4 regions of the Syntrophomonas sp. UBA5494 genome follow, and region 3 is predicted to be linked to each of the others. Evidence: riboswitches for the same ligand, from Rfam matches in the RefSeq annotation. Region 3 holds a riboswitch; each other region holds the start of a gene.
What was found. Region 3 has a riboswitch for cobalamin ahead of B3W37_RS08205 (precorrin-6A/cobalt-precorrin-6A reductase). Riboswitches for the same ligand answer to the same signal wherever they lie in the genome.
Positions count from the first base shown of each region.

Region 1 (2,198 bases), on a different contig from region 3:
TAGGCCAGCAGGTCGCCATCGGCATCCTCAAAAATCTCGCTAAGATCCAGGGTAAACGTATTGCCCAAGTCGACCTCGGCCGCAACCGTGGCGGGAACGCCGCTCTTCAAGGCCGGAGCGGTATTGCTCGTCTCGCCCTCCTCGGCTACTGTGGCGTCTGCATCTATGTTGACCGGGTGCTCGTCAATCAAGCTCCCCCGCCAGCCGGCTCCCTCACTGGTAGAAAAGGTCGTGTTCTCCACACCGGCATACACGGCCCCCGATCCGCCCGCCAAGGTTATGCCCGGCAGCAGCGAAAACATCATCAACAAAACGAGCAGCAGGCCAATGCCTTTCCCGCGCTTGCGCCCTCTCCGACCACTCATCAATCTGCTCATTTACTTATCCCCTCCTTAATTCTCCTTATCGCCATGACTGATCCGCTCTGGATAAGCGATCCGTAATCTTAATGACTTGGTCACCTCCTTCGCTCCCTCGGGTTCATATGCGCACGGTCATCTACATTGGCCCTTGAATCGAGCTTTCGAACCTGGCTCTGGCCGCCGCCTTTTTCTGGGACTTCTCTTTGCGTGCCTGGGCTCTCCGCTCCAGCTTATAACGACGGTTTTCACTCACCGGCTTTATTCCAGCTTTTTCCAAAATCCTGGGCCAGTTCCCCAGACGCGCTTTGATATATTGGAACCCGGGCACCTCCGCCTTGGTGGGCGGTCGTCCCAACTGATCCGCTATGCCCCGCAGGTACTGATAGAGCTGTTCCTCGCTTTTCATTTGATAAACAATGCTGCACTGGCCTGATGAATCGCTTTCGGTTCCGATTTCCCCTGTATTCTGTCTTGCGGTTTCAAGATGGCTTAGATTCTCAATATTGATTGATTGACGTTCTGATTTCACAAATGAACTCCTTCCGTATCCATAATTGGAAAAAGCCCTGGCTTCCATAGAGAAGCCGGGGCTGATGAACACAATTGAATCCCGCCCTGATCGACAGTTTGCGAACTCACATAACACCTTTCCATGGAAGGCTCGCGAAGTATTGTTAAGGCAGGTTTCCTGGCTGGTGGTTCATCATTGCCTTTTGCTTCCTGGATTTGCTCCAGTGGTCTGTTAAAAAGCATTGCCCCACTTACAGTGGCCCGGACCGCCCGGGATTTTCACCCGGTTCCCTTTTAAATCCGGTTTTGTACCGGATTCACCTTGACAACAAGACGTTCTATATCTAATTACAGGCTTTTTATGCTATCATGCGCCCCCTTAAAATAAAAAAACGGAAACACTATTCTAAAATAGTGCCTCCGTTGTTCGGTCAGCATTTGGCTAGAATCCAATTTTTTTCTTCCAATTTTCCAATGATTCTCTACGGCTCATTATTCCAGCAAAATCATTCATAGCCCGGAATCGGCAATATGCAATAAATGATAATACGCTATTAAATACATGCTATGCCAACATCTTCTTATTGTCAACCGCTTCAAGCCAAGCTTGTATCTAAGCTTCGATCAGTCCGTATTTCAGCTTGATGCGGTCCAGTTTTTCCAGCATGGGGCGGGAAATAAGCCACAGAAATGTGACCGTGGCCGCAGCGTGCACCAGATCAAAGGGAATGCCCTGAATATAAGCCAGATAGAACATTTCCTTCACGGGGCGGGACTGAAACATGAATACCGACGCCGGGTTCATGATGCCGCCGTAGATGAAGAAGGTGGCAAATCCGCCAAAAATACTGAGCGCCACACGATTTCTTCGCAAAATCCCTTTGCGAAACAAAACCCCTGCCAAAAATCCGATGATGCCGAAGCCGAACATCTGCCATGGCGTCCACGGCCCCTGCCCGAAAAACATGTTGGACACAAAGCCGGTGACCGCGCCCACCAGAAACCCGGCCTCGCCGCCAAAGGCTACTCCGGCGATGATGACGATGGCCACCACCGGCTTGAATTGAGGCAGCATGAAAAAGGCGGCACGCCCAGCGACACCGAGGGCGCAAAGCACCGCAATGACGATCAGTTCTCTGGCCTGGGGCCGGCGGCTTTCAAAAACCAGCACAAAAGGCAGCATGGTCTCCAGCAGGATGAGCATGCTGATAAAATAATATTTGCGGTCTCCCAGGTAATAAATCCCGATGTAAATGGTCAGCGGAATGGCAATCAGGATCATCACCATAGCCGACAGGGTACGTTTGGAGAGGCGGCGCTTTTCCG
Region 1 covers NZ_DIPG01000052.1:438-2,635, forward strand. The annotation lists partial or broken gene B3W37_RS06195 (hypothetical protein) at 1-377, opposite strand, end outside; gene B3W37_RS06200 (homing endonuclease associated repeat-containing protein) at 499-891, opposite strand; cobalamin riboswitch at 1,024-1,212, opposite strand; gene B3W37_RS06205 (ECF transporter S component) at 1,486-2,198, opposite strand, start outside.
Region 1: another riboswitch for cobalamin. It lies ahead of B3W37_RS06200 (homing endonuclease associated repeat-containing protein); the one in region 3 lies ahead of B3W37_RS08205 (precorrin-6A/cobalt-precorrin-6A reductase).

Region 2 (2,198 bases), on a different contig from region 3:
AACGCAATCAAGCCTTGCGGGAGGCTGCCGCCACCCGCCTGCGCCCTATTTTAATGACAACTACCGCTATGATACTGGGAATGGTGCCAGTGGCCATGTCCCTGGGAGCAGGAGCCGAATGGCGGGCCCCGATGGCCCATGCCACTATCGGAGGCCTGATCACCTCCACCTTGTTGACTCTGGTGGTGGTGCCGGTGATCTATACCCTTTTCGACGACTTGACTCATTGGCGTAAAAAGCCTGTGCCTGAGGACATTGAAGCGAGCCCAACTGCCGCACCGGACGGTTTGCATGCCACTAGCCCAGAACGGGACGGTTATTCGCCATAAACAGTTATATAACTGACGGTTGTCAAATATATTGAAAAATACCGCCATGCAGGAGGTTGAACTATGTGGATCATATACACTGATAAGCAGGGAGACAACTATCCCCTTGAAATCGGCTTTAAATTGATCGACTCTTCCGAAATCTGCCATGATTATGACCGGATTACCGGCTACTGCCGGGAGGGATGCCCGGATTATGCCTCCGGGGGCTGTCCGCCTTACGCCCCGGCCTTGGCGGAGGTAGCGGTAAAATACCCTTACGGTATTTTGATCTATGCCAAGTTTCTTTCCCGCTTTAAGCCGGCCGGGATGGCGGCTGAAGATTTCAGCCTGCAGGACCTGGTTCTGTCAGATATGCTGAATCAACTGGGCTATGCGGTTATAGGCCAGCATCCGGATAGCTTGTTTTTCTTGAACTGCGGTCACTGCCAGGGATGTGGCACGGAAACCTGCAGTTTCAAACTGGGTGAGGAGAGCTGCCGCAAGCCTGAACGGCGCGCTTATTCCATCGCCGCTACCGGAGTGGATGTGACCCAGACCCTGAAGGATGTTTTTGATATCACCCTGCAATGGATCAAGGAAGGCAATCAGACCGAATACATCATCAAGGTCATGGGGCTGCTCAGCCCGGACCCCGAGTTGCCGCAGGCCATTGAACAGCGGCTGGAGCCGGTATTGAACAGTCTGGAATGCATAAAATACCAGGTTGGCAGCTCTGAAGCGGGGCTGATTTTGGAAGAGAGATATTCAGTTACTCTATAGATCGGATTATTTTTGTGCTTGTCAGTATTTCATGTGCAAGTATATAATTAAAAAAATTGAATCACCTCATGTTTCGGGTGCCCCTTTAGGGGATAATAGGGAATCAGGTGCAAGACCTGAACGGACCCGCCACTGTAACCGGGGAGTTCCAAGCCGTATAGCCACTGGGAAACTGGGAAGGCTGGCTTGTATCTAAGGAGCGTTTGATCCGGGAGTCAGGAAACCTGCCTGTAAAACATCTGGTTGAGAATGAAGGTAAAGTTCTCAGGCCTTAATGGCTTGGGGACTTTTTAATTTTGGCTAATACTAAAGGAGGTTTTATCAAATGGAACGACTGGAAGCAACCTTGCAGAGTATTGGAGAACCGAACCTTGAAGCGGCGCAAGCAGCGCAGAAGCGCCTGGACAATCTCACCAAACCCCTGGGCGCCCTGGGGATTATGGAGCAGATCGTAGTGCGCCTGGCCGCCATCCAGGGTAAAACTATCCCCGAACTGGGGGCTAAAGTGGTTATGGTCATGGCCGGCGACCATGGGGTGGTGGCCGAAGGAGTCAGCGCCTATCCCCAGGAGGTCACCCCGCAAATGGTACTGAACTTCCTTAATAACGGGGCCGCCATTAATGTTTTTTCCAACTATACCGGCTCCAAAGTGGTGGTCACAGATGTGGGAGTGATGAGTCCGGCCATTGAGCATCCCCGGCTCAATGTTCGCAAAATCCGGGAGGGAACCCGCAACATGGCCCGGGAAGCAGCCATGACCGAAGCTGAAGCAGTGGCTGCTATTGAAGTGGGAATAGAACTGGTTCAGGCTGAGATCGATGCCGGGGCGACCCTGGTGGCCACCGGGGAGATGGGAATCGGAAACACCACTCCCAGCAGCGCCATTCTGGCTGTATTTAGCGGGGTTGATCTGGATATAATCACCGGCCGCGGCACCGGACTTGATGACAGCGGCCGCCACAAGAAAATCGCGGTAATCAAACAGGCCCTGGAGCTAAACCAGCCCGATCCCGGCCAGCCGCTGGATGTGCTGAAGAAAGTAGGGGGACTGGAAATCGCCGCCTTGACCGGTGTCATTATAGGCGCTGCAGCCCGGCGCGTACCGGT
Region 2 covers NZ_DIPG01000104.1:11,098-13,295, forward strand. The annotation lists gene B3W37_RS11750 (efflux RND transporter permease subunit) at 1-329, shown strand, start outside; gene B3W37_RS11755 (DUF2284 domain-containing protein) at 393-1,091, shown strand; cobalamin riboswitch at 1,150-1,337, shown strand; partial or broken gene cobT (nicotinate-nucleotide--dimethylbenzimidazole phosphoribosyltransferase) at 1,417-2,198, shown strand, end outside.
Region 2: another riboswitch for cobalamin. It lies ahead of cobT (nicotinate-nucleotide--dimethylbenzimidazole phosphoribosyltransferase); the one in region 3 lies ahead of B3W37_RS08205 (precorrin-6A/cobalt-precorrin-6A reductase).

Region 3 (2,198 bases):
ATACGGAGAAGGCCTGGAAAACCCGCGGGTGGTTAGAATTGCCCTGGATGCCGATAAACAGTTTAGGCTGCCTTTGCCAGAGATCAGGGAGGCCCTGCAGCTCGGTGACCTGATATTTATCGGTAATCCCAATAACCCCACCGGCAATCTTTTTAAACCGCAGGAATTGCTGGAGTTGGCCGCTTATGTGCAGGACGTCCGGGGAGTTATAGTGGTTGATGAGGCCTTTCTGGATTTCGCCGGCCGGGAACTCTCCATAAGCCAGGAGGTGGAGCACAATCCCCACCTTGTAGTGGTGGGATCCTTAACCAAATTTTTTGCTATTCCCGGCCTGCGTCTGGGTTATGCGGCAGCCTGTGCAGAACATATCAAACGCATGGAGTTTTTGCTCCCCACCTGGCGGATCAACACCCTGGCTCTGGCGGCCGGGCGGGCTTCGCTGGCTGATGTGGCTTATATGGAAAAGACCATCGCCTTTGTCAATCAGGAAAGGCAGTTATTCATAGAACGGCTGCAAGAGCTGCCGTTTTTGCAGGTATTCCCCGGGGTAAGCAACTTCCTGCTCATCGACGCGGAAAAAAGCGGCCTTACGGCAGACGAGTGGCAGGAGCGCCTGGGTCCCCGCGGTATTTTAATCCGCAACTGCTCGAATTTCGCAAACCTATCCCCATATTACTTCCGCATCGCCGTAAAAGGCCGCGATCAAAACCTGCGCCTCGTAGAGGCCTTGAAACAGGTCAAGTGAAGTAACTTTATTAAATGCCAGGTTTTTGAAAAAGGTTTTAATTTGCGTACCAAAAAAGATTGAAATATTTGCCCAAAACCGATAAAATAAGACTTAACTAAATAACAGTGAAGAATGACACAGGGAAGATGGTGAAAATCCATCACGGTGCCGCCACTGTAATGGGGAGCCTTTTACTGAATGCCACTGGATGAAGATCTGGGAAGGCGTAAAAGGCGATGAACCTCAGTCAGGAAACCTGCTGCATTCTATTTAGTCTACATTAGCCCACGGTGCATGGGTGTGTACGATGGTCGTGAACCACAACCCTGTATCATACGGTACAGGGTTTTTATATTGAATAAACATAGGGCGCCTTTTCCTGAGGGAAACGGCTGAAAAGACAATCGGTGCCAAACCGAGCCAATGACTGTATTGGGAGAGTGTCTGCCAGATCTGGCGACACGATGATACCTGAGCCAGTAAGCAGCCTGTTCTTGCTGTCACCGCCAAGGTGAGGTTTCAAGATGTGCTGCTATTTTTTATGCCTGTAAGCAGGGAGGGAAATGGGTTGATTATGCTGGTCGCAGGAATTAAAGAAGCCCCCGAGATCATGGCACAGATTATTGAATGCGGTTGTCAGGTGGTTGTTTATCCAACCAATTCTTCCTGCCGTCACCACATTATCGACGCCGGACTGGGATGTCATCTCCTGCCTGATCATAACCTGGATTTGATGCAGTTTGTTAATGACCAAGAGGTGAAAATAGTGATTGACGCCAGCTCCGAGAGCAGCAGCGGCCTTTTCGAAGCCATAAACCAGATCACCCCCGCACCTCGATATATCCGCTATTACCGGGAGGAATTGGAACTGCCTGTTTCGCCGTTATTGTTCACGGTATATTCATTTGCAGATGCGGTGGACAAATTAGTTGAAATCGGCGCCAGAAATGTATTCTTAACTACCGGGAGCTATTGCCTGGACAGCTTCTGCAATGACTCCCGCCTGCAGGGGACCCGGTTTGTAGTCCGCGTACTGCCGGACTGGAAAATAGTAAAGAAATGCCAGGATATTGGAATTCCTATCCATGATATCGTGGCCATGCAAGGCCCCTTTTCCCGCAAAATTAACAAAACATTATTCAAGACTTATAATGCGGATGTCGTGGTGACGCGGGACAGCGGCAAAATGGGCGGCGCAGACACCAAAATCTCGGCCGCCCTGGATCTTAATCTGACTATTGTTGTCATCAAAAGAAAGACCTCGCAACAATATCCTACCGCCTGCGGGATAAAGCAGTTAATGGATTTAATACAGCGATAGGGGGGAATAGACTTAATTGATTTGCCTGATATAGCTGATTAAAAGAGTGAACTGATCGTAACCAGGAAGGAGGTTAACTATCTTGTTATCATTCGGAATGCACATAATGGAAGGATTCTTACCGCTGCCCTGGGCTGTGGCCTGGTTTGT
Region 3 covers NZ_DIPG01000071.1:18,330-20,527, forward strand. The annotation lists gene cobD (threonine-phosphate decarboxylase CobD) at 1-745, shown strand, start outside; cobalamin riboswitch at 834-1,005, shown strand; gene B3W37_RS08205 (precorrin-6A/cobalt-precorrin-6A reductase) at 1,302-2,048, shown strand; gene B3W37_RS08210 (energy-coupling factor ABC transporter permease) at 2,131-2,198, shown strand, end outside.

Region 4 (2,198 bases), on a different contig from region 3:
GGAGATGAGGAGAACGGTGGAACAGCTAATTTCTATATTTCCATGATACCTTTTGAAGTTATCAATCTTGCCATTATCGACCAGGATCTGGACGGCACGACTGGCAGAGTCGATATGGCGGTAAATATTGAAAACCCACTTGACGAGCCTGGTAATATCTTGAGCGGTTTATTAATGGCTCCTGTTGCCGGGGTATTGGCAGCAGGAATAAGTACTTACCAGATTATGAAAGGGGGCAATGACGTTGAAGATTAAGCGCCACAATACAGCTATACGCTTTACTCATTGGGTTACCGCGATGTCTATTTTTGTCCTGTTGTTTACCGGCTTTGGACAAATGCCCGTTTACAAAAGATATTATGTGGACCAACTACCGGGGCTGGCCTGGTCGAGCAATTTTCTGGCTACATTGTATCTGCATTATCTGGCAGCTATGGCATTAATATTTATAAGTGCCTATTATGTGACCTATTTAATTGTCAGTAAAAGATGGGACATCATACCCCGCAGGGGTGATTTTAAGGAGTCCATGCAGATATTTGCTTCCATGCTGGGGTTGGCCGAGGAACCGGAAAATGACAAATATCTGGCAGAACAACGCCTGGCCTTCGCGGTGACTGCTTTCTCGGTAATGGCCTTGATTGTAACCGGAATACTGAAGGTATATAAAAACCTGCCCGGGATGGAATTTTCAGTGGGTACGGTATTCTGGCTGGCGCAGATTCATAATCTGTTTACCGTGATATTGCTGCTTTCGGTTATTGTTCACCTGGCAGCGTTTCTCATCAAGGCTAACCGGCCCCTGGTAGCAAGTATGTTCACAGGCTATATCGATAGGGAGTACGTAATACATCGCCATGCTGCGTGGTGGGATAAACTGAATAAAGAGCACCGTGAAGCCGGCCTCACGTCTCCACCCGTACACCCTGAAGCAGTTCTCATAGCGGAGCAGGGAAAATCTTGCCTTGACAAAACCGGGAATTCATCCTAGTATAAACAAAAAAATAGGCCATGAGAGTTGCAGGTGCCCGACAGGGAGAATAGGGAACCGGGTGCAAATCCCGGGCGGGCCCGCCACTGTAATGCTGAGCCGATGCCGCAGCCACTCCGGTAAGGGGGAAGGGGCATGCCGGTGAAGAAGCTGAGTCAGGAGACCTGCCTGTAGCTTAAGGTTGAAGCCGAAAGGCAAAAACCTGGTACGGAATTGGAGAGTCCATACCTTTTTGAGGTATGGGTTTTTTATTTTTTATGGGGGTGAATGAAATCAAAGCAGCGGTTTTGGAGACCATCGGCAGCATCCGTATTGAAGACCGTCCCGAACCTCAATGCCAGGAGGGGGATGTCATTTTAAAAACCGAGGTGTGCGGCTTGTGCCGTACTGATATGAAAGCCTACACCATCGGACAGCGGGATCTGCGGCTTCCCCGAGTGCTCGGGCACGAGATAACCGCCACCGTGGTTGAGGCCTGCAGTCAGACTGAATTCCGCCCCGGGGACCGGGTGCAGGTTTCACCCGGTGTGCCCTGCGGAAACTGCCATTTTTGCCGGCAAGGTCTGGACCACCTGTGCGACCGGGTGGAAATCATGGGATTCCACCGTGACGGAGGCTTTCAGGAGTATCTGCACATACCTGCTGCGGCGGCCCAGAGGGGCATTCTCAATCACATCCCGGCGGGATTGTCATTTGAAGAAGCCTGTATGTCAGAGCCTCTGGCCTGTGCCATTAATATGCAGGACGCTTTGCATGTCGGTCATGGTGATGCAGTCCTGATTTGGGGGGGCGGTCCCCTGGGAATATTAAACGCCCGGCTGGCCAGGAGCCGGGGGGCTGAAGAGATCTTCATAGTGGAGAGCCATCCTGATAGAATGATGCGTCTGCAGGATTTGGAAAATAGATGCCACTTACTGGCTGATCTTGAAGGGCTCAGAAAGGCGCTCACGGTCATTACAGATCACGGCCAGGCTGATGTCGTCATACCTTGTTGTCCCGATCCCAATGCCTTCAGAAGCTCCCTGCAGGTATGCTCCAAGCGGGGGCGGATTGGATTCTTCAGCGGGATGTCACAGCAGCCGGGCTTCACCAATGATGAATGGAACCTGCTTCACTACCTGGAACTAACCGTTATCGGCGCATATGGATGCTCCATACGTAATAACCGCTCCGCCATGCAGTTGATGGAAAGAGGGGATGTGGTGGT
Region 4 covers NZ_DIPG01000111.1:21,951-24,148, reverse strand. The annotation lists gene B3W37_RS12380 (4Fe-4S dicluster domain-containing protein) at 1-255, shown strand, start outside; gene B3W37_RS12375 (formate dehydrogenase subunit gamma) at 245-991, shown strand; cobalamin riboswitch at 1,006-1,177, shown strand; gene B3W37_RS12370 (alcohol dehydrogenase catalytic domain-containing protein) at 1,255-2,198, shown strand, end outside.
Region 4: another riboswitch for cobalamin. It lies ahead of B3W37_RS12370 (alcohol dehydrogenase catalytic domain-containing protein); the one in region 3 lies ahead of B3W37_RS08205 (precorrin-6A/cobalt-precorrin-6A reductase).